Regions from separate parts of the Ancylobacter polymorphus genome, predicted to be linked through region 2. Evidence: predicted binding sites of a transcription regulator. Region 2 holds the regulator's gene; each other region holds the start of a gene.

Region 1 (5,287 bases), on a different replicon from region 2:
AGCTGTCGAAACGTCTGTTCGGCGAAGGCGCGCTCGTAGCCGTTGGCCACCATGCCGTCGATCAGCTTAGTCTTGAAGGAGGAGACGCCGCCGGTGAATTTGAACGTGGCCATCGACTTGCGCAGCATGTCGGCCTCGCCCGGCGTGAACCCCGCGCAAGTAATCGCGACCCTCATCGCTTGCTCTTGGAACAAGGGTACGCCCAGTGTTTTTCCGAGCACCTGTTCGAGCTCGGGCTTGGGGTAGTGGACGGGCTCGCGCCCTTCGCGACGACGAAGATAGGGGTGGACCATATCGCCCTGGATCGGACCGGGCCGAACGATCGCCACCTGAACGACCAGGTCATAATAGGTGCGAGGCTTGAGGCGCGGCAGCATCGACATTTGCGCGCGACTCTCGATCTGAAATGTCCCGAGGGTGTCGGCCTTCCGGATCATCGCATAGGTGCGGGGATCCTCGGCGGGAATCGTCGCGAGGTCGAGCTCGATGCCCTTGTGATGCGCGAGGAGGTCGAGACCCTTTTTCATGCAGGTGAGCATGCCCAGGGCCAAGACGTCGACCTTCATAAATCGCAGCGCGTCGATGTCGTCCTTGTCCCACTCGATGACCTGGCGGTCCTTCATGCTCGCAGGCTCGATCGGGACGAGATCGTCGAGCCTGTCGTGGGTGAGGACGAAACCGCCGGGGTGCTGCGACAAATGTCGTGGCGCGCCCATGAGCTGACGCGCCAGGTCCAGGGTCAATCGCAGCCGTCGATCAGCAAGATTGAGATTGAGCGCCTCGACATGGCTGTTTTCCACGCCGTCCTCGGACCAGCCCCAGACCTGCCCGGAGAGCGAGGAAATCAGATCCTCGGGCAGGCCGAGGGCCTTGCCGACGTCGCGCAGCGCCCCTTTGGTCCGATAGCGGATGACGGTGGAGCACAGCGCCGCGTGGTCGCGACCGTAGGTTTCAAAAACCCACTGCATCACGATCTCCCGCCGCTCATGTTCAAAGTCCACGTCAATGTCGGGCGGTTCGCGTCTCTCTTCGCTGACAAAGCGTTCGAACAGCAGGTCATTGCGACCGGGATCGATCGAGGTGATCCCGAGCACATAGCAGACGGCGGAATTCGCGGCGGAGCCGCGTCCCTGGCACAGGATGTCGCGTGAGCGCGCGAACCTGACGATGCTGTTCACCGTCAAAAAATACGGCGCATAGTCGAGCTTCTTGATCAGGCGCAACTCGTGCTGAAGGGCGGCGCGCACCTCATCGGGCAAACCTTCGGGATAGCGGAACGCCGCACCTTCCCAGGTCAGCTTTTCGAGCGTCTCCTGCGGCGTAAGCGAAGGATCGTCACGCTCCTCAGGATATTGATAGGCCAGCTCATCGAGACTGAAGCGACACCGCTCGGCGATCTCCAGCGTGCGCGCCAGGGCCTGCGGGTAGCGGGTGAACAGGCGGTGCATCTCCTCTGGCGGCTTGAGATAGCGATCGGCATGTCGTTCGCGGCGGTCGCCGAGCCCGTCGATCGTGACGTTGTGGCGAATGCAGGTGACGACGTCCTGGAGGATCCGGCGATCGGGTTCGTGAAAGAGCACGTCGTTGGTCACGACGGTACGGACCTTCGCCGCGGCAGCGGCATTGGAGAGCTCGTGAAGCCGGAGCTGGTCGTTCGGCCGGCGTCTGAGCGTCAGCGCCAAGTAGGCGCGGTCGGCGAAGGCATCGCGCAGCTGGCGCAGGTGAAGGCGACAATCGTCGTCGGCCATGTCAGGCACGAGCACCGCGATCAGACCCTCGCCATAGGCGACCACGTCGACCCATGCGAGGCTGCATTTGCCCTTGCCCGCGCGCCGCTTGCCGAGCGAGAGCAGCCGGCAGAGCCGCGCGTAAGCGGCTCGGTCGGTCGGATAGACCAGGAGAGACATGCCGTCGGACAGATCAAGGCGGCAGCCGACGATCAGGCGCACGCCGGTTGCCTTCGAAGCTTCGTGTGCGCGAACGATACCGGCAAGGCTGTTGCGGTCGACGACCGCAAGCGCCTCGATGCCCTGGATCGCTGCCTGTGCGAAGAGCTCGTCGGCCGACGATGCCCCGCGCAGGAAGCTGAAATGCGATGTGACCTGGAGCTCGACATAGCGATGGGTGCTCATCCGAACACCCCATGCACGAACCAGCGATGCGACCCCGTCACAGCATCCTCGCCGTCGCCGGCACGGTAGATCCAGTACCGCTCGCCGGCTTCGTCCTCGACCCTGAAATAGTCGCGCACCGTCGCGAGTTCGGCATCGCGCTTCCACCATTCCCCGAACACGCGCTCGGGCCCGTCGGCCCGGCGCACACGGCGGCGAATGCCGCGCCAGGTGAAGGCGACCGGGGGATGATCGGGCAGGAGCGCGACGGTCTCGATCAGTTCGGGGCGTTGCAGCAGGCGCGCGGGCCGCGGCCAATGGCCCGGCCAGATGGCGCCGGTGTCGGGCGCCATTGCCGGAATGCGGGCGACGGCGCGCTCGGGCACGTCGCTGGATAGCGGCGCCGCGCGATAGACGGCCCGTTCGCCGACGCGGTTGGCGAGCGTGTCGATCAGATCGGAGACGTCGGGGATGGCCTCTTCGATCAGCGAGCTGACGGTCTGCTTGCGGACCAGGGGTTCGGTGCTGCTGGCGACGAGCGAAAGGAGCTCGATGCCGAAGCCCGGATCGATGGTTTCGATCTTGTCGCAGAGAAGCCGGGTGAGGCGCTTTACGTCGCGCACAGGCATTGCCATGCCGACACGGATCGCCTGGCGCTGATTGTCGACGCGCCGAAGGTGAAGGTCGAGCCGCCGCGCACCGAGATCGGCTTCCTCGAGGCGTTCGCAGAGCGCAACGACGAGTTTGCCGATGTAGCGCGCGATTGTCTCGGCCGCGGAGATCGGTTCGGCGAAGCTGCGCCGGACCTCGATCAAATCGGCTGGCCGGACTGGATCGATCGGTTCCGCCGCCGCCCCGACCGCCTGGTCGAGCCGCCGGCCGAGCTCGTGACCGAAGCGAAGCGTCAGCGGTGCGCGCGGCTGCGCCAGAAGATCGCCAACCTGCTGAAAGCCGAGCACGCGCAGATCGTGGTTTATCGCCGCAGGCAGACGCAGGGCTTCCAGCGGCAACGAGGAGACCATGTTCGGCCCATGCCCGGCTGCCGCCACGAAGCCCGGGTTGGCAAGGTAACGGGCAAAGGCATGCGCGGCGCCCCAGCTGTCGGCCACGGCGGCGCACGCGGCGATGCCGGACATGGCAAGGCGACCGATCAGGGCATCGAGCATCGCTTCTTCACCGCCATGGAGATGATCGGCGCCCGTGGTGTCGATCACGATCCCGTCGTCGCCATCCACCGCGACGATCGGGGCAAAGCGCTGCAGCACCCACAAAGCGAGGCGCTCCAGCGCCTCGGAATCCGCGATCGGGTCGGCATCCTGGATGAGCAGCTCCCGGACGAGGACCTGCGCCTTGGCGACCGGCATGCCGGGCCGCAAGCCAGCCGCCCGCGCGGCGGCATCCGCCGACACCACTACGCGCCGGCTTCCTTCCCGGCCGATCAGGATGAGCGGGGCCTCAACCGGAGGCGCCGCGTCGCCGGCCTTCCGCCGCAGCCGATCGGTCGACCAGCTGGGCAGGAAGAGCGAGACAACCCGTGTCATCGCAAGCCTCCAACTCGAAATCTGCACTCTCGCCCGCGCGGGCGCGGATCAACTCGACAAGCCACCGATGGCGGCCGACACCAGGAACGGGCAGCGCCGCCGAGGGCAGCACCGAGATCCTCCAGCGCGTCATCGCCGCGGTTGGCTGTCCAAAATCGGCGGCCTCAGTCTGGCGCCGCCAGCGCCGAAGGGCGATGCCGATCGTCCCCGTGCCTTCAGCCGAGAGCTGCAAGCGCCGGGAGGCGGTCATGGAAAGACGGGCGACCTCGCCGACGACGGCGCCCAGCCCGCCGTGCCGGAGGCCTTCCTCCATGCACGCGAGGATCGCCTTGTCGTCGCCTGCCTCGACGTAGATCACGCGATCCGGCGGCAATCCTGCCTGCGCAAGCGCCGGCGCAAAGAGGTCTGGACGCGTGATGCACCACAGGACCTTGCCCTTCGTCCGCGCGGCGATGCCGCCGGCGAACAGGGCGGCGGCGGCGCCGTCGACGGCACCAAATCCGCCGCCCGCAATCTCATGAAGAGCGCCGCGCGCTAGCCCTCCGCCGGGGAGTCGCGCGTCGACCTCGGCAATTCCGAAAGGAAGCACCGATTTCGCGCGCAGGGTTCGACCCTCGATCTTCTCGATCTGCGCGCGCAACGACTCTATGGCGGGCTCCGGCCGCAAGCTGGTCCTTGACCTCCTGGGATGGCTCTTGCATCATGTTCTCTATTTGTTCTCCAAACAGGAGGCATGAGTCAAGAGCGGCGATGACCTTGCCGCGAAGCGAGGCGGCCGCGCGACGCGAAAAAGGCCCCGCCTTTTCGGGCGTGGCCTTGGGAGCGGGTCAGTCGCGGTTGGGCCGCGACCAGATGAGCTGGAAGCCTTCCTCGCTGTCGATCTCGACCAGAGTGGCATAGATCGGAGCCGGGAAGCTCGGATCGTCCAGCTTGACCGAGAGATAATCGCGCTCGCTGTCCTTGGCGGTCTTCTGCCAGGCGGCACCGAGTTCGACGGTGCCGGCGAGGATACGGAAGTGAGGACCCTTGTCGGAGGGGTTTTCGATCCGGACCAGCTTGGCCTTGACGTTGAGCGTCAGGGTGCGGATCGACCCGGTAAAGCCGTTTTAGGTCAGCCGTCAACTGTCATTTTGAGCGGAAGTCGTTGATGTCGCTTCATTATTTGTTGGATGACACGTTCAAGGTGCCCTTTTGCCGAATCGCGGCGCCCCGAGGTGGAGCGCCGCGTCCGAGGGTCGGGCTGCCTCAGCGCGACCAGAAGAGGGCGAACCCGTCCTCGCTCTCGACCAGGGTGGCGTAGATCGGAGCGGGGAAGCTCGGGTCGTCGAGCTTGACCGAGTGATATTCCCGGCCGGTCTCCTTGGCGGTCTTCTTCCAGCCGGCGCCGATCTCGATGGCGCCCGCGAGGGCGCGAAGGTCGGGCGACTTGTCGCTTTCCTTCTCGGCCACGACCAGGCGGGCCTTGATGTTGAGGTTGAGCGTCTTGATAACTCCGGCAAACGAACCGTCTTCGTTGCGGGTGAACGTGCCGATCTGAGCCATGGAACTTCTCCTTTGCTGTATCAGGTCGCGACCACCGCGGCCTTGATGGCGATCGGAGAACACCGGGCGACCGACCCGCACCCGAAGGGCTGG
Region 2 (5,287 bases):
AGGGGCCTTGAGGGGGATGCAGCGGCCGCCGGAACGGGAAGCGCGAGACGGGCCGCGCGCGCGGGCCCGGGCGGCGGCGCTCGGCGCGGCGGGGGCGCGCGGGCACCCGGCGGCGGGCTGGTTGCCCGAGTTGTCCCTCGCGGGCCTCTGGCAGGCACTGGCCGCCGCGCTGGTGCGCGAGTTCGAGGACCGGCGCGGCTTTCTTTTTCTACCCCTGGGCTTTGCCGCCGGCGCGGCGCTGTATTTCGCCGCCCCGCATGAGCCTCTGCCCTATGCCGGCTGGGTGCCGGCCCTCGGCTCTCTTGGGCTGGCGGTGCTGGCACGCGCCCGACCCTTCGCCTTTCATTTCTTCGCCATGCTCGCTGTGGTCGCCGCCGGCTTCGCGGTAGCGGCGCTGCAGGTGCAGCGGATGGCGCATCCGGTGCTGGCGACAACGCTCAACGCGGTGGAGGTCAGCGGCTATGTCGAAGCGGCGGAACTTCGCCCACGCGGCAGCCGGATCACCCTCGCCGTCACCCGCTTGGAGCGCCCGCGCACCGATCCGCCAAGGCGGGTGCGGGTGACGCTGGCGGGGCGGGAGCCGCCGGCCGTGGGTAGCCATGTGACGCTGCGGGCGACGCTCGCCCCGCCGCCGGGGCCGTCCTATCCCGGCGGCTTCGATTTCGGCCGGGCGATCTGGCTCGATGGCATCGGCGCCACCGGCTACGCGCTCGGACGGCTGCAGTTGACGCCGGCGCGCGGTCCGCCGCCGCCGGGACTGGCGCTCACCACCTGGCTCGACGGCACCCGCCGCGCCATCGCCGCGCGTATCCAGGCGGCGCTTCCGGGCGAGGAGGGCGGCGTGGCCGTCGCGCTGGTCACCGGGCTGCGCGACGCGGTGCCGGAGTCGATCGAGGAAAGCATGCGAATCTCCGGCCTGTCGCATGTGCTGTCGATTTCCGGCCTGCATATGGCGCTGGTGGCGAGTTCGGTGTTCTTTCTCGCCCGGGCGCTGCTGGCGCTGGTGCCGGAATTCGCGCTTTACCGGCCGATCAAGGCCTGGGCGGCGCTGCCGGCCATGGCCTCGGCGAGCTTTTACCTTTTGCTGTCCGGCGCCGAGGTGCCGACCCAGCGCGCCTATGTGATGACGCTGCTGGTGCTTGCCGGAATTGTGCTCGGGCGCCCGGCACTCACCCTGCGCACGCTGGCGCTGGCGGCGCTGGCGCTGCTGGCGCTCTCGCCTCGGGCGGTGCTCGATCCCGGCGCGCAGATGTCGTTCGCCGCGACGCTGGGCCTGGTCGCCGCCTATGAGCGCTTCGGCTATCTCCTCACCGCCGTTCCCGCGCGGACAGGCCGCTGGCTGGGCGTGCCGGCGCGCCATATCGCGGCGCTGGTGCTGGCCTCGCTGGCGGCGGGGCTGGCGACGGCGCCTTACGCGGCCTATCACTTCCAGAGACTGGCACCGCTCAGCCTGCTGGCCAATCTCGGCGCCGCGCCGGTGGTGTCGTTCATCGTCATGCCGGCCGGCCTCGCCGGGGCGGTTCTGATTCCGTTCGGCTGGGATGATCCGGCGTGGCGGCTGATGGGCTGGGGCCTCGCCCGGATGCGCGATATTTCCGATCTCGTCGCTGCGCTGCCCGGCGCGGATCGCGGCGTGCCGGCGATGCCGGTGGCGAGCCTGGTGCTGATCAGCCTCGGGCTGGTCGTGCTCTGCCTCGCCCGCACCCGCCTTGTGCTGCTGGCGCCGGTGCTGGCCACCGCCGGCCTCGCCGTCGCGGCCACGGCGCCGCGCCCTGACCTCTATGTCGATACGGAGGCGCGAACCGTCGCGGTGCGGGGGAGGGATGGCGCGCTCGCCGTGATGGGCGATCGCGACAGCGGCGTGGGCGGGCGCTTTGCGGTGGAGCAATGGTTGAGCGCGGATGGCGCGCGGTCACGCTTCGGCGCGAAGGATCTTACGGCCGCCGCCGCCTGCGATCCGCTCGGCTGTACCCTCGCTCTGCCGGACGGGCGATTGGTCGCCCTGTCGCGCGACCGGGATTCGCTGGAGGATGATTGCCGTCTCGCGGCTGTGCTGGTGACGCCCTTCGCGCCGCCGCTGGACTGCGCGGCGACGGTGATCTACCGCGATCCGCGAATTTCTGTGGGCGGTGTCTCCGCCACGCTTCAGCCGGATGGACGTCTCACCCTCGCCTTTGCCCGCCGCGGGCCGGGCACACGGCCGTGGGAGCCGAAAACCCAGTCGCCGCCAACACCTGCAAGTGAACCCGCCTCCGCCGCTGGCGCATCGCGGCAAGGGGCGCCATCCAGCTCACCCGCCGATCCCTCGGCGATCGGCGCCGACCCCGCTGCTGCCGGACCGCTCGCCACCGATGACGAGGCACCACCGGCCGCCGACGCCGCTCAATAGCGCCGGAAAAGCCCCACAAGCTTGCCCTGGATGCGAACCCGGTCAGGGCCAAAAATCCGCGTCTCATAGGCGGGGTTGGCGGCTTCCAGCGCCACCGAGGCGCCCTTGCGGCGCAGGCGCTTGAGGGTCGCTTCCTCATCGTCGATCAGCGCGACGACAATCTCGCCGGTGCTGGCGGCGTCGCATTTACGGATCAGCGCCAGGTCGCCGTCGAGAATGCCGGCCTCGATCATCGAATCACCGCGCACTTCGAGCGCGAAATGCTCCCCGCCCGACAGCATTTCCGGCGGCATGCTGATGGTGTGGTCGCGCGACTGGATGGCGGAAATCGGCGTGCCGGCGGCGATGCGGCCCATGACCGGGATCGGCACCACGCGCCGCTCCGAATCGTCGTCGGAGGGCGGGCGAACCTTGCCGAGATTTCCCTCGATCACATTGGGCGAGAAGGGACGGGCCGGCTTCGGCGGCTGAGCGTCTTCCGGCAGGCGCACCACCTCCAGCGCCCGCGCGCGGTTTGGCAGGCGGCGGATGAAGCCGCGCTCTTCCAGCGCCGTGATCAGCCGGTGGATGCCGGACTTCGACCGCAGGTCCAGCGCCTCCTTCATCTCCTCGAAGGAAGGGGGCACGCCGTCCTTCTGGAGGCGTTCATTGATGAACAGAAGCAGCTCATGCTGTTTGCGGGTGAGCATCAAGACAACCCCGTCTGCCGGACGGCGCCGGAACGAAACAAATCACGAACAAAGACTAGCCGTTCTTATTGTGTTCCACAATGGGTAAAGAGAGGTTAAATACCTCCGGCACGGCCATCGGCGCGCATCGGCGTGTCCCGTCCCGTTGTCACAGCGTCTGGGCGTATTGCTCATAGGCGTCGTGGACGATGGCGATGTGGTCGCGCATCGCGCCGGCCGCGCCGTCGCGGTCGCCGCGCAGAATGGCCGTCGTCACCCGGTCGTGCTCGGCATGCGAGAGCGCGAGGCGGCCGAGCGCGCGGAACTGCGCGCGGCGGAACGGGGACAGGCGCCGGCGCGTGCCGAGCGTCAGTTCGATCAGATAGTCGTTGTGGCTGCCGGCATAGACCGAGGTGTGGAACAGTTCATTGGCCTCGCGATAGGCGGCGAAATCCCCCAGCCGCATGAGTTCGCCCATCTCGGCATGCAATTGTTCCAGCTGCCGTCGCTCGGGCGGTGTCATCTTGAGCGCGCACAGGCCGGCGCAGAGCGCTTCCAGCTCGGCCATCACCTCGAACATGTTCTGCAGCCGCGCGACGCTCGGGCGTGCCACCACGGCGCCGCGATGCGGGCGGGCGTCGACCAGGCCGGAGGCGACGAGTTCGCGCAGCGCCTCCCGCACGGGGGTGCGCGACACGCCGAAGCGGGCGGCGAGCGCGGTCTCGTCGAGCGCCGAACCGGGAGGCAGCGTGCCGCGGGTGATTTCGTCGGCAAGCTGCATGCGCAACTCTTCCGCGCGCGTCGTGCGCCCCGGCCGGCCCGGCGCCGGTCGGGAGGGGGAGGTGGGCCGATCGAGCGGCAGGCGGACAGGCAGCACCGACATGAGCGAACACAGAACCGACGGGCGCGCCCGAATGCCGGGCGGCCATCCCATGTGTAGCCGCCGCGCCGGGCTTCACCAAGGGCTCAGAGAGGGTCGTCGATCACGCTGACATGGGCAGCCACCACTTTCCACCCTTCCGGCGTGCGCATCCAGGTCTGCATCTGCCGGCCGACCCGCCCCGGCGCGGTCTCCCGCCGGAACAGGGTGGAGGCCACCGCCATGTCGCGGCCATAGGTGGTGATCACCGTGCCGTCGAGTGTCCGTTCCAGCCCGGCCGGCGAGCGGGCGGCGCGGAAGGCGCGGATCGCCGCGATGCCATAGAGATTCTCGCCCCCGCCATAGCGCAGGGTGCGGGCATCATCCCAGAACAGCGCGTCGAGTTCGGCGACATCGTTGGCCACCAGCGCCCGCTCATAGCGCTCGAAGGCGGCGCGGACTTCGGCCACCACCTCGGGAAGATCGATGTCCATGCGCAGCCCCTCCTTCGCCAGCCAAGCGTTGAGAACACAGGCGTGGCGGGGCGGCGTCAATCCTCCAGGCGCAGAATCTCGCAGGGTTCCCCGGCCATGGCCGCCGGCGCGTGGGGCCGGCGGACCAGCAGCACATCGGCGCGGGCGAGGTTGCGCAGCATGGAACTGTCCTGCACCGGCAGCGGCCGCACCAGCGGCACACCTTCCGCATGGCCGACGATTTCGGCTCGCTGGAAATCCATGCGCTGCTCGTTTGCCTTCACGTCCCCGGCCAGCCGGGCCGGCTCCAGCGCGGGATGGGGCGGCACCGCCAGCCCCTGCAGCGCCTTGATCAGCGGCACGAGGAACAGCAGCGCGCAGACATGGGCGGAAACCGGGTTGCCCGGCAGCCCCAGAACCTGCGTGCGCGTCGCGCCGGAACGGCCGAACATCAGCGGCTTGCCCGGCCGCAGCGCGATCTTGTGCACGGCGAGGTCGACCCCCTGCGCCGTGAGCGCCGGGGCGATGAGGTCGTGGTCCCCCACAGAGGCGCCGCCCGTCGTCACCAGCACGTCGAAGCCGCCATCGAGCGCGGCCCGCACGCCGGTCTCGGTCGCGTCCATGCGGTCGGGGAGGATGCCGAGGTCGATCACCTCCGCCCCGGCGCCACGGGCGAGGGCGGCGACGGAGTAGATATTGGAGACGATCACCTGATGCACCCCCGCGCCTGTACCCGGCCGCACCAGCTCGTCGCCGGTGGAGAGCAGCGCGACACGGGGGCGGCGCGCCACGGATACCATGTCGACATCGCCGGCGGCGACAAGGGCGAGGTCGCGCGCACGCAGGCGGTGGCCGGCCGGCAGCAGCGTCTCGCCCGCGGCGAAGTCGCCACCGGCGC
Region 3 (5,287 bases), 250 kb from region 2:
GCAGGGACAGCCGCTCGAAGCCGAGAAAGGCGCGGTAATCGCGCAGATACAGGCTCGGCACCGTCTCCAGCACGGCGACGACGACGTTGAGCACCACCAGCACGATCAGGCCGATTTCGACCCGATGCGCCGTGCGGTCATGCGCGGCGTCGCGCTCCAATATCTCGTAACAGCGCCGCCGCCGCGCGCGCCATAGCGACGCCGTCGACCCGCCGGGCTCGTGTCTGCGCGCCGCCATCAACGGCCACTCCCCCGCCCCTCGGCGCGATCAGCCGGCGAGCGCGCTCTCGATCGCCGCCAGCGCTTCGGCCGCACGGGCGCCGTCCGGCCCGCCCGCCTGCGCCATGTCCGGTCGCCCGCCGCCGCCCTTGCCGCCCAGCGCCTCGGCGCCGCGCCGCACCAGCGCCACCGCGTCGAACCTCCCGGTCAGATCCTCGGTGACGCCGACCACCAGCCCGGCGCGGCCATCGTCGGTGACGCCGACAATCGCCACCACGCCGGAACCGATGCGCTTCTTGCCCTCGTCGACCAGGCTCTTGAGATCCTTGGGCTCGATGCCGGTGACCTCGCGCGCCAGTAGCTTGACATCGCCGACGCTGCGCACCGGCTCTTCCGCCCCCGCACCGCCGCCCATGGCCAGCTTGCGCCGCGCCTCGCCCAGCTCGCGCTCGAGCTTGCGGCGCTCCTCGACCAGAAGGGCGAGACGGGCTTCAACCTCCGCGACCGGCGCCTTCAGCAGCGCCGCCGCGCCCTGCAGCGCCTGGCGGTCGGCGGTCAGCGCGTGGCGGGCGGCATCGCCGGTCATCGCCTCGACCCGCCGCACGCCGGCACCGACGGCGCTTTCGCTGACCAGGCTGATGACGCCGATATCGCCCGTGCGCCCGACATGGGTGCCGCCGCACAGTTCGATCGAATAGGGCGCGCCATTGCCGGGATCGGTGCCCATGCTGACGACGCGGACCTCCTCGCCATATTTCTCGCCGAACAGCGCCCGCGCGCCGGAGGCGATGGCATCATCCACCGCCATCAGTCGGGTCACCACCGGCTCATTGCGCAGCACGATGCGGTTGGCGAGGTCCTCGACCTGCCGCAATTCGTCCGCTTCCACCGGCTTGGGGTGCGAGAAGTCGAAACGCAGCCGATCGGGCGCGACCAGCGAGCCCTTCTGCGCCACATGATCGCCGAGCACGCGGCGCAGCGCCTCGTGCAGCAGATGGGTGGCGGAATGATTGGCGCGGATGGCCTGGCGGCGCTCGGCGTCGACGGTGAGCGCCAGCGCACTACCGACCTTGAGCGTGCCGCTCTCGACCGTGACCTCATGCACGAACACGTCGCCGAGCTTCTTCTGCGTACCGGTGACGCGGACCTTGAGCCCGTCCTCGCCGGTAAAGAAGCCGGTATCGCCGGTCTGGCCGCCGGATTCGCCATAGAACGGCGTCTGGTTCAGCACCACCAGGCCGGTAGCACCGGCGCCCAGCTCCGCGACCTGCCGCCCGTCAGTGACAAGCGCCGTCACCGTGCCCTCGGCACTCGTCGTGTCATAGCCGAGGAACTCGGTCGCCCCGGCATCCTCGCGCACCGCGAACCACACCGTATCGGTCGCCGCCTCGCCCGAACCGGACCAGGACGCGCGGGCCTCAGCCTTCTGCCGCGCCATGGCGGTGTTGAACGCCTCGACATCGACGCCAACGCCACGCGCGCGCAGCGCATCCTCGGTGAGATCGAGCGGGAAGCCGAACGTGTCGTAGAGCTTGAACGCCGTTTCGCCGGAGAATTTCGCGCCGGCCTCCAGGCCCTCGCTCTCCGTCTCGAGGATGGACAGGCCGCGTTCCAGCGTCTTGCGGAAGCGGGTTTCCTCGAGCCGCAGCGTCTCCGCCACCAGCGCCTCGGCGCGCACGATCTCCGGGAAGGCCCGGCCCATTTCGCGCACCAGGATCGGCACCAGGCGGTGCATCAGCGGATCGCGGGCGCCAAGCAGCTGGGCATGGCGCATGGCGCGGCGCATGATGCGGCGCAGCACATAGCCGCGCCCCTCATTGGAGGGCAGCACACCATCCGCGACCAGGAAGGTGGAGGCGCGCAGATGGTCGGCGATCACCCGGTGGCTCGCCTTTTGCGGGCCGTTGGCGGGCACGTCGGTCAGTTCCTCGACGGCGCCGGTGAGCGCACGCATGAGGTCGATCTCGTAATTGTCGTGCGTGCCCTGCAGCACAGCGGAGATCCGCTCCAGCCCCATGCCGGTGTCGATCGACGGGCGCGGCAGCCGCACACGCTCACCGCCCGGCAGCTGCTCGAACTGCATGAAGACGAGATTCCAGATCTCGATGAAACGGTCGCCATCCGCGTCGGCCGAACCGGGAGGGCCGCCGGCAATATGCGGGCCGTGGTCGAAGAAGATCTCGGAGCACGGGCCGCAGGGGCCGGTATCGCCCATCTGCCAGAAATTGTCCGACGTGGCGATGCGGATGATGCGCTCGTCCGGCAGGCCGGCAATGCGCTTCCACAGCCCGAAGGCTTCGTCATCCTCGTGGTAGACGGTGACGAGCAGCTTCTCCACCGGCAGTTCGAACTCGCGGGTGATCAGGTTCCACGCGAGCTCGATCGCGTTCTCCTTGAAGTAGTCGCCAAAGGAGAAATTGCCGAGCATCTCGAAGAAGGTGTGATGCCGTGCGGTATAGCCGACATTGTCGAGGTCGTTGTGCTTGCCGCCGGCACGCACGCATTTCTGAGAAGTGACCGCCCGCGAATAGGGCCGCTTCTCGATGCCGGTGAAGACGTTCTTGAACTGCACCATGCCGGCATTGGTGAACATCAATGTCGGGTCGTTGCGCGGCACGAGCGGGGAGGAGTCGACCACCTGATGCCCATTGCGGGCGAAATAGTCGAGGAAGGTCGCGCGAATCTCGTTTACGCCGCTCATGAACCCGGGTCCGCCGATGCTGGATAGCAGCGCCGCGAAAGGCGCCGACCCGCACCGACCGGCGCGGGCGCAACGGTTCTAACGACGCATCAACACCTTGTCCAGAAAGCAGCGGGGCGTCGTCCCCGCTCCGCTGCCGTCCAGGCGCTCAACAGCCGGAGATGCCGCAGGCAGGCCCGCCGCCACCCCGGCCGAGGCCTCACTCGGCGTCGTCGCCGTCCTCGCTCTCTTCGCTGCCCGCGAGGATCTGCTCGGCAATGAGGCCGGCATTCTGGCGGATGGTCGCCTCGATGCGTCCGGAAACCTCGGGGTGCTGGCGCAGGAAGGTCTTGGCGTTCTCGCGACCCTGGCCGAGGCGCTGGCTGTCATAGGAGAACCAGGCGCCGGACTTCTCGACCACGCCGGCCTTGACGCCGAGGTCGATCAATTCGCCCATCTTGGAGACGCCCTCGCCATACATGATGTCGAACTCGACCTGCTTGAAGGGCGGCGCCAGCTTGTTCTTCACCACCTTGACGCGGGTCTGGTTGCCGACAACCTCCTCGCGCTCCTTGATCGCGCCGATGCGGCGGATGTCGAGGCGGACGGAGGCATAGAATTTCAGCGCATTGCCGCCCGTGGTGGTTTCCGGGCTGCCATACATCACGCCGATCTTCATGCGGATCTGGTTGATGAAGATCACCATGGTGTGGGAGCGGTTGATCGAGGCAGTGAGCTTGCGTAGCGCCTGACTCATCAGCCGCGCCTGCATGCCGGGCTGATTGTCGCCCATCTCGCCGTCGAGTTCCGCCCGCGGGGTGAGCGCCGCGACCGAATCCACCACCAGCACATCCACCGCGCCGGAGCGCACCAGCGTGTCGGCGATCTCCAGCGCCTGCTCGCCGGCATCGGGCTGCGAGATCAGCAGATTGTCGAGGTCCACGCCGAGCTTGCGGGCATAGATCGGGTCCAGCGCGTGTTCGGCGTCGATGAAGGCGCACACGCCGCCCTTCTTCTGCGATTCCGCGATGGTGTGCAGGGCGAGCGTGGTCTTGCCGGAGGATTCCGGCCCGAAAATCTCGATCACCCGCCCGCGCGGCAGGCCACCAATGCCGAGGGCAATGTCGAGGCCGAGCGAGCCGGTGGAGACCGTCTCGATCTCCATGATCTTGTCGTTCTTGCCCAGCCGCATGATCGAGCCCTTGCCGAAATGGCGCTCAATCTGGGTCAGGGCGGCGTCGAGCGCCTTGGACTTGTCCATGGAAGATCCTTCAACGAGTCGCAGAGTCGATTGAGTCATTGCCGGGCTCCGGGCTGGGCGCAAGGGGAAAGGGCGGCGGGGCAGAGGTTACCGCACTTGTACTCTGTTTGTTCGATGTTCGCAATATGTTCTCGTTGCGAAACCGCAGCCGCGCACGCCTGTCAGTTCGCTTCCGGGCCGAGGCGGCGCACATAGTCCAACACCGGCTCCCATTCGCCCTCGGCCACCGCCAGAGCGAGGTAACCATCGGGCCGCACCAGCTCGATGCCGCCGGGCACCGGGTTCGTGCGCATCACCGTATCGAGCAAGGCCATCGGCAGATCGTCCGGCGGCGGGGTCACGCCGTCGCCGAGCCGCAGGGTGAAGCGCGGCGTATCGCCCGCGCCATAGGGCGGCTCACCCGGCAGCGGCGGCAGGCGTTCGCCGGCGCGCGGGCCCGCGCCCCAGGAAGCGCCGTTGAGCGGGCTGTCGGCGTAGTGGATCGCGGTCTCGGTGAGCTCGCCAGCGAGGGCGTGCCGCACCGGTGCGAGGCCAAGCACGAAGGGCATGACGATGTTGCGCAGCTGCCGCGCCACCGGATTGCTCAGTGTGCTGAGCCGGATCAGCCGGCCGGAGGTGGCGATCACCTCCGCCCCCACCGCCCGCCGTTCCGGGTCGTAGCTGTCGAGCAGCAGCGGCGAGGTCGCGAGGCCGCGCAGCACCAGAGCGAGTTTCCAGGCAAGGTTCACCGCGTCCTGCATGCCGGTGTTCATGCCCTGCCCGCCGGCAGGGCTGTGCACATGGGCGGCATCGCCGGCGAGGAAGACGCGCCCTACCCGGTAGCTCTCCACCTGCCGCTCATTGATGCGGAAGGACGTCGTCCACAGCGGCTCGGTCAAAGTGATGCCGCCGGGCCCGCGCCGGTCGAGCAGCGCCTGAAAGCCGGCCATATCAGGAGGTGGCGGCGCCGTCGGCGCAGGGTTCGGGCCGAGGCCGATGATGACGCGGTAGCGCCCGGGCGCCAGCGGGAACAGCACCGCCGGCCCGTCACGGTGCAGGCAGGTGGCGAATTCGTCGACCGGGAACGGCATGCCGGTGAGATGAAAGTCGCCCTGCGCCCAGTCGCTGCCCAGCGTCTCGCCGGCAAA
Region 4 (5,287 bases), 1.1 Mb from region 2:
TGTGCGAGCTCCATGGGCGTACCGCTCCTGGGTAGAACCGCCGCGGGCCCCATGCCCGCTTAGGTTAATGTTAATCACATTCACATAGATAGAAATCCACCCGCCGCTTGTCAATGGGCGCGGTCTGCGGGATTGAAAAGCAAAGGACTGCTTCGATGACCGCATTGATTCCCGACTGGACCGAGGTCGCCGCTTTTTTCGAGCCCGATGGCCGACTGCGCGATCTCTATGTGCTCGATGCCGGCCCCGATGGCTGGCAGGCCGTGATCGACGGGTTGCGCGCACTCGATCCTCCGGCTGTCTTCGAGATCGACGGCGAGCCGGGCCTTATGCCCGACCGCATCGAAGATGTGTTCGCCGTCTGGAAGCGCGCAAGCCCCAGCCTGCGGTGGCATGCGGGCAATGTCGTGATCAACCTGCACTTCTTCCGCAGCGACGACATCGAGTTCGACATCGATCCGTCCGATGTCTGCGAGCCGGAGGACTGGCAGGCGCTCGGCCGCTTCATGCTGTGGCTGGCGGGACGCGCGCAGCGCCCGGTGATCCTGACCCCAGAGAACAAGCCGGACGATATCCTGCTGTTCTGCCGCGGCGCCGGTGCCGCCATCGAGGTCAACCTCACGACGGAAGACTAGGCGCGCGCCCTAGCCGCACGTACCGAGCCCCTTGAGATAGACGAGGAACGCGGCTTCCAGCAGGTCGTCGGGCGCCATGGGCAGTTTGCGACGGGCGCCGTCGGCGCGGCCGAACAGCGAGGCAACGCCATGCGCGAGCGCCCAGGTGTGCAGCGCCACCATCAAGGCGGGTGGGCGATCCCCGGCTGGCATGGAAGCGACCAGCGTGTCCGCCGCCTCGCGCAGCACGCCGAAGGCCCGCTGGCCAGCCTGATCGAGGGCCGGATAGGCCTCGTTGCGCAGGCCGGATTCGAACATGGCGACATAGTCCGCCGGATGCTCGCGGGCAAAGGCGAGATAGGCGCGGCCGAGCCGTTCAAAGGCCTCCGCCGGCGCCGGACGCCCCTCGTTCCAGCCGGCTTCCAGAGCTTTGGTGAAGCGTTCGAACCCATCAGCCGCGACCGCTGCAAGCAGGTCGTCGCGGTCGCGGAAATGGCGGTAGGGCGCGGCCGGAGAGACGCCGGCGCGGCGCGCCGCCTCGGCGAAAGTGGCGCCGGCGGTGCCCTTTTCGCCAATCAGCTCAAGCGCCGCCTTCATCAGGGCTTCCCGAAGGTTGCCGTGATGGTAGCCGCGCGATTCTCCGCCGTTCCGGGACCAGCTCATGTGAAGGGGACTTACATCACGCGGGAAGCCACGTCGATGGCCGGGCGCGCACGGGGTTAATCCGCGCCCTCGTCGAACAGCGGCATCTGGTTGACGCTCGACGGCGCGGCAAGGCCGAGATGCTTGAAGGCGTGCGCGGTCAGCACGCGCCCGCGTGGGGTGCGCTGGAGAAAGCCCTGCTGCACCAGATAGGGCTCGATGATCTCCTCGATGGCGTCGCGCGGCTCGGACAGCGCGGCGGCGATGGTTTCCACCCCCACCGGCCCGCCGCCATAATTCATCGCCACCACGGTGAGATAGCGCCGGTCCATCTGGTCGAGGCCGAGCCCGTCCACTTCCAGCGCCCGCAGCGCGTGGTCGGCGGCGGCGCGGTCGATGATGTCCTTGCCCGCCACCAGCGTGAAGTCGCGCACCCGGCGCAGCAGCCGCCCGGCAATGCGCGGCGTGCCGCGCGCCCGGCGGGCGATCTCGCGGGCGCCGTCCTTGGCGATGGGGATCCCCATCACCCGCGCGCCACGCGTCACCACCAGTTCCAGTTCTTCGACGGTGTAGAAGTTCAGCCGGATGGGAATACCGAAACGGTCACGCAGCGGCGTGGTCAGCAGGCCCGAGCGGGTGGTCGCGCCCACGAGGGTGAATTTCGACAGCGAGATCTTCACCGAGCGCGCCGCCGGCCCCTCGCCGATGATCAGGTCGAGCTCGTAATCCTCCATGGCGGGATAGAGGATTTCCTCCACCGCCGGGTTGAGCCGGTGAATCTCGTCGATGAACAAGACGTCGCGTTCTTCGAGATTGGTCAGCAGCGCCGCGAGATCGCCCGCCTTGGCGATGACAGGGCCGGAGGTGGAGCGGAAACCGACGCCGAGTTCGCGCGCCACGATCTGCGCCAGCGTGGTCTTACCCAGCCCCGGTGGGCCGACGAACAGCACATGGTCTAGCGCCTCGCCGCGCGCCTTGGCCGCCTTGATGAAGATGTCGAGATTGGCGCGCGCCTGCTCCTGCCCGACGAACTCCGCTAGGTTCTGCGGCCGCAGCGAGGCCTCCGCGAGATCTTCCTCGCGCTTGTCGGGGGCGACGAGGCGCTTGGCGTTCATTCCGCCCTCTCCCGTTCACGCGCGGGAAAAACGCCACCGGCCATCAGCACGCCGGTGACGAACGCAACCGCCGCCGCGAGGATCGGGGCCAGCAGCACCGCACGCTGCTCGAACAGCTCGCGAAACGCGCCGAAATCATAGGACACCGCGATAACGCCGAGCGGCAGCAATGCCACCACCACCACGGCCGCCAGCACGAAGAGCGGGTGGCGCGACCGGAAGGAAAGGGCAAAGGCGCAGATCCCGGCCACCACGCCGCCCGGCACCACCGCGATCGCGGCATAGTACGCGGAAGCCGCGCTGTGCATCAGCCGCTCGATGGTGAGCACGGCGAGAATCGCCCCGCCATAGGCGAAGATCATCGCCGGAATGCGGGCCGACCACGGCCAGGGCTGCCGCTTCCCCGGTTCGCGCGCGGTGATGAAGCGCAGCATCATCGCGCCAGTTCCTTCAGGCCGAGCCGGATCAGTTTGGCGGCATCGGCGCCCTCGCCGGCCTCGCGCAGGGCCGCCGCGATGGCCGCGCTCGCCTGAAGCTGCGCATAGCCGAGATTGACCAGCGCCGAGACAGCATCCGCCACCGGACCGGGCGCCTGCCGCTCCTCGATCTGTGCCGCGAGCCCCGCCACTGCCGGGTCGACGCTGGCGAAGCCCGGCGCCTTGTCCTTCAATTCGGCGACGATCCGGGCGGCGACCTTGGGGCCGACGCCATTGGCGCGCGCCACCATCACCTTGTCGCCGAGTGCCACCGCGTTTGCGAGCTCGGCGGGCGAGAGGGTCGAGAGCACGTTGAGCGCCACCTTGGAGCCGACGCCCTGCACATTCTGCAGCAGCAGGAACCAGCTCTTCTCCGCCGGCGTGGCGAAGCCGTAGAGCCGGATCATGTCCTCGCGCACGAAGGTTTCGATGAACAGCACCGCCGCCTCGCCGGCCTTGGGCAGCGCCTGCAGCGTGCGCCCGGAGCAGTGGACAAGATAGCCCACGCCCTGCACGTCGAGGATCACATGGTCGTCGCCATAGGAGTCGACGAGGCCCTTGAGCTTGCCGATCATCGTGCCGCCGCCTTTGCCGTGAGCTTCGGCGGCACCTTCGCCGCCATCTGCGCCTTCATCGCCGCCATGCCCCGATGCTGCGCATGGGTGACCGCGACCGCAAGCGCATCCGCCGCGTCATCGGTAGTGAAATCCGCCTGAGGCAGCAGAATCTTCATCATCAGGCGGATTTGCGCCTTCTCCGCCCGGCCGGCGCCGACCACGGTCTTCTTCACCAGCAAGGCCGCATATTCCGACACCGGCACCCCGGCCAGCGCGGGGGTCAGCATCACCACGCCGCGCGCCTGGCCGAGCTTGAGCGTCGAGGCCGGGTTGACGTTGACGAAGGTTTCTTCCACCGCCGCCTCATCGGGGGCATAGGCGCGCAGCACCTGCATCAGCTCGGTGTGGAGACAGGCCAACCGCTCGGCGAGCCCCCCCTCCTCCGGCGGCATCACCGTGCCGCAGGCGATGAAGCTGAGCCGCGTGCCGGCAGCCTCGATCACCCCCCAGCCGGTGCGGCGGAGGCCCGGATCGAGCCCGAGAATGCGAATCGGCGATGGCACCATGCCCTAGGGCGTAGCCGAACAAAGGACGAACGCCTAGGGGAGACGGTGCGCGCGGCGTCCGGGACACCGCGCATCGTCGCTCAGGGTGAACGCGCCGTTAACGCATGCGGCCTCAGCGCCCGCCGCTGAACGCCCCACTCGCCAGCGTCACCCCCACCCCGGTCGCCACCACGCCGATGATCGCCGCCGTGTCGGGATGTTCGCCCAGCACCGGCACCGCGATCACCGCCGCCAGGGCCGGCACCAGCCCCGTAAAGGCGGCGGCGCGGGAGGAGCCCAGACGCTCGATGGCGATGCCGAACGCCACCAGGGCGACGACACCGGACAGCAGCCCCTGAATAAGGAGCTGGATCAGGATTTCGCGGCCATAGCCAGCGGAGACGGCGTCGATCACACCGGGGAGACCGTAAGGCGTGAGGATGACGGCCGACCACAGCCCGACGAGCCCCACCGTCTCCGTCGCCTTCAGCCCGGTACGGCGAAAGGCCAGCGTGTAGCCGGCCCACATCGTCGCGCCGGCCAGCAGCAGCGCATGGCCGCGCCAGGCGCCGTCCTGCGGATACAAAAGGCCACGCCCGCCGAGGGTGAGCACGCCGAGCGCGATGGCGGCAAAGCCGATCGCCCGCGCCGTGCCGAGCTTCTCGCGGAACACCAGCACCGAGATGGCGGCGACGATCAGCGGCATGGTCCCGGGCAAGAGCGGCCCTACATCCGCCGCCGGCACGAAGCGCATCGCCGTCGCCACATCGAGGAAGAAGAAAGCGCCGGCGCCGAGAAAGCAGAGCAGGAAGGGACGCAAGCCCCGCTTCGGCCATAGGCCGATGCGCCACCAGGCGGGTGCGAGCACCACCGCTGGCACGATGAAGCGCAGCCAGCCGATGGTCGCCGGGGGCAGATGCCCGTGTACGGCGTGGCGGGTGGAGACGATCCAGCCGCCCCAGATGGCAATGGCGAGCAACGCGCAGCCGGCGCCGATCAAGCGGTCGGAAAGCGACGGCACCGCCGCGCCGCCCGGCGCGGCCGTTGAGACAGACGTGTTCATGAGCGAATTCCCGCCGCAAAGCGGCGCAAGCAAGAGGGGTACCCGGCGCGGCCGGGATGAGCGTTAGCCGAAATGTGGCGCGCGCGACCCGTCTTCGCAAACGCGTTTTGCGAATAGGCACGTTCGCGAAAACTGATGGATGGGACGGTTCGATCGCCGATCATGTTGACGCGTCTCTGGCGGGGAGCTAGCTCTACGCACGCAGGCCCTGGCGGCGTGCGCCTTCCCCCCGGTTCGTTCATGGCCCTCGACACCGCCCTTGCCTGGGCCTTCCT

Evidence for each region. Region 2 encodes LexA, which represses DNA repair genes until DNA is damaged. Its sites were predicted from a motif close to TGTTCNNNNTGTGTTCNG; they were not measured.
Region 1: a site for LexA is predicted at 4,356-4,373, ahead of K9D25_RS23585 (ImuA family protein). Genes of this name have one in related genera too.
Region 3: a site for LexA is predicted at 4,276-4,293, ahead of recA (recombinase RecA). Genes of this name have one in related genera too.
Region 4: a site for LexA is predicted at 3,985-4,002, ahead of ruvC (crossover junction endodeoxyribonuclease RuvC). Genes of this name have one in related genera too.

What each region holds. Positions count from the first base shown of each region.
Region 1 covers NZ_CP083242.1:42,307-47,593, reverse strand. The annotation lists gene K9D25_RS23595 (error-prone DNA polymerase) at 1-2,132, opposite strand, end outside; gene K9D25_RS23590 (Y-family DNA polymerase) at 2,129-3,652, opposite strand; gene K9D25_RS23585 (ImuA family protein) at 3,567-4,319, opposite strand; gene K9D25_RS23580 (DUF736 domain-containing protein) at 4,480-4,740, opposite strand; gene K9D25_RS23575 (DUF736 domain-containing protein) at 4,898-5,194, opposite strand.
Region 2 covers NZ_CP083239.1:3,189,747-3,195,033, forward strand. The annotation lists gene K9D25_RS15045 (ComEC/Rec2 family competence protein) at 17-2,389, shown strand; gene lexA (transcriptional repressor LexA) at 2,383-3,078, opposite strand; gene K9D25_RS15055 (GntR family transcriptional regulator) at 3,227-3,940, opposite strand; gene hpxZ (oxalurate catabolism protein HpxZ) at 4,024-4,410, opposite strand; gene K9D25_RS15065 (molybdopterin molybdotransferase MoeA) at 4,467-5,287, opposite strand, start outside.
Region 3 covers NZ_CP083239.1:2,941,878-2,947,164, reverse strand. The annotation lists gene K9D25_RS13855 (cyclic nucleotide-gated ion channel) at 1-238, opposite strand, end outside; gene alaS (alanine--tRNA ligase) at 269-2,920, opposite strand; gene recA (recombinase RecA) at 3,120-4,199, opposite strand; gene K9D25_RS13840 (FAD-dependent monooxygenase) at 4,322-5,287, opposite strand, start outside.
Region 4 covers NZ_CP083239.1:2,068,533-2,073,819, reverse strand. The annotation lists gene K9D25_RS09720 (DUF2852 domain-containing protein) at 1-14, opposite strand, end outside; gene K9D25_RS09715 (hypothetical protein) at 114-635, shown strand; gene K9D25_RS09710 (TetR/AcrR family transcriptional regulator) at 645-1,277, opposite strand; gene ruvB (Holliday junction branch migration DNA helicase RuvB) at 1,334-2,371, opposite strand; gene K9D25_RS09700 (hypothetical protein) at 2,368-2,808, opposite strand; gene ruvA (Holliday junction branch migration protein RuvA) at 2,805-3,422, opposite strand; gene ruvC (crossover junction endodeoxyribonuclease RuvC) at 3,419-3,970, opposite strand; gene K9D25_RS09685 (DMT family transporter) at 4,083-5,012, opposite strand; gene K9D25_RS09680 (sulfite exporter TauE/SafE family protein) at 5,253-5,287, shown strand, end outside.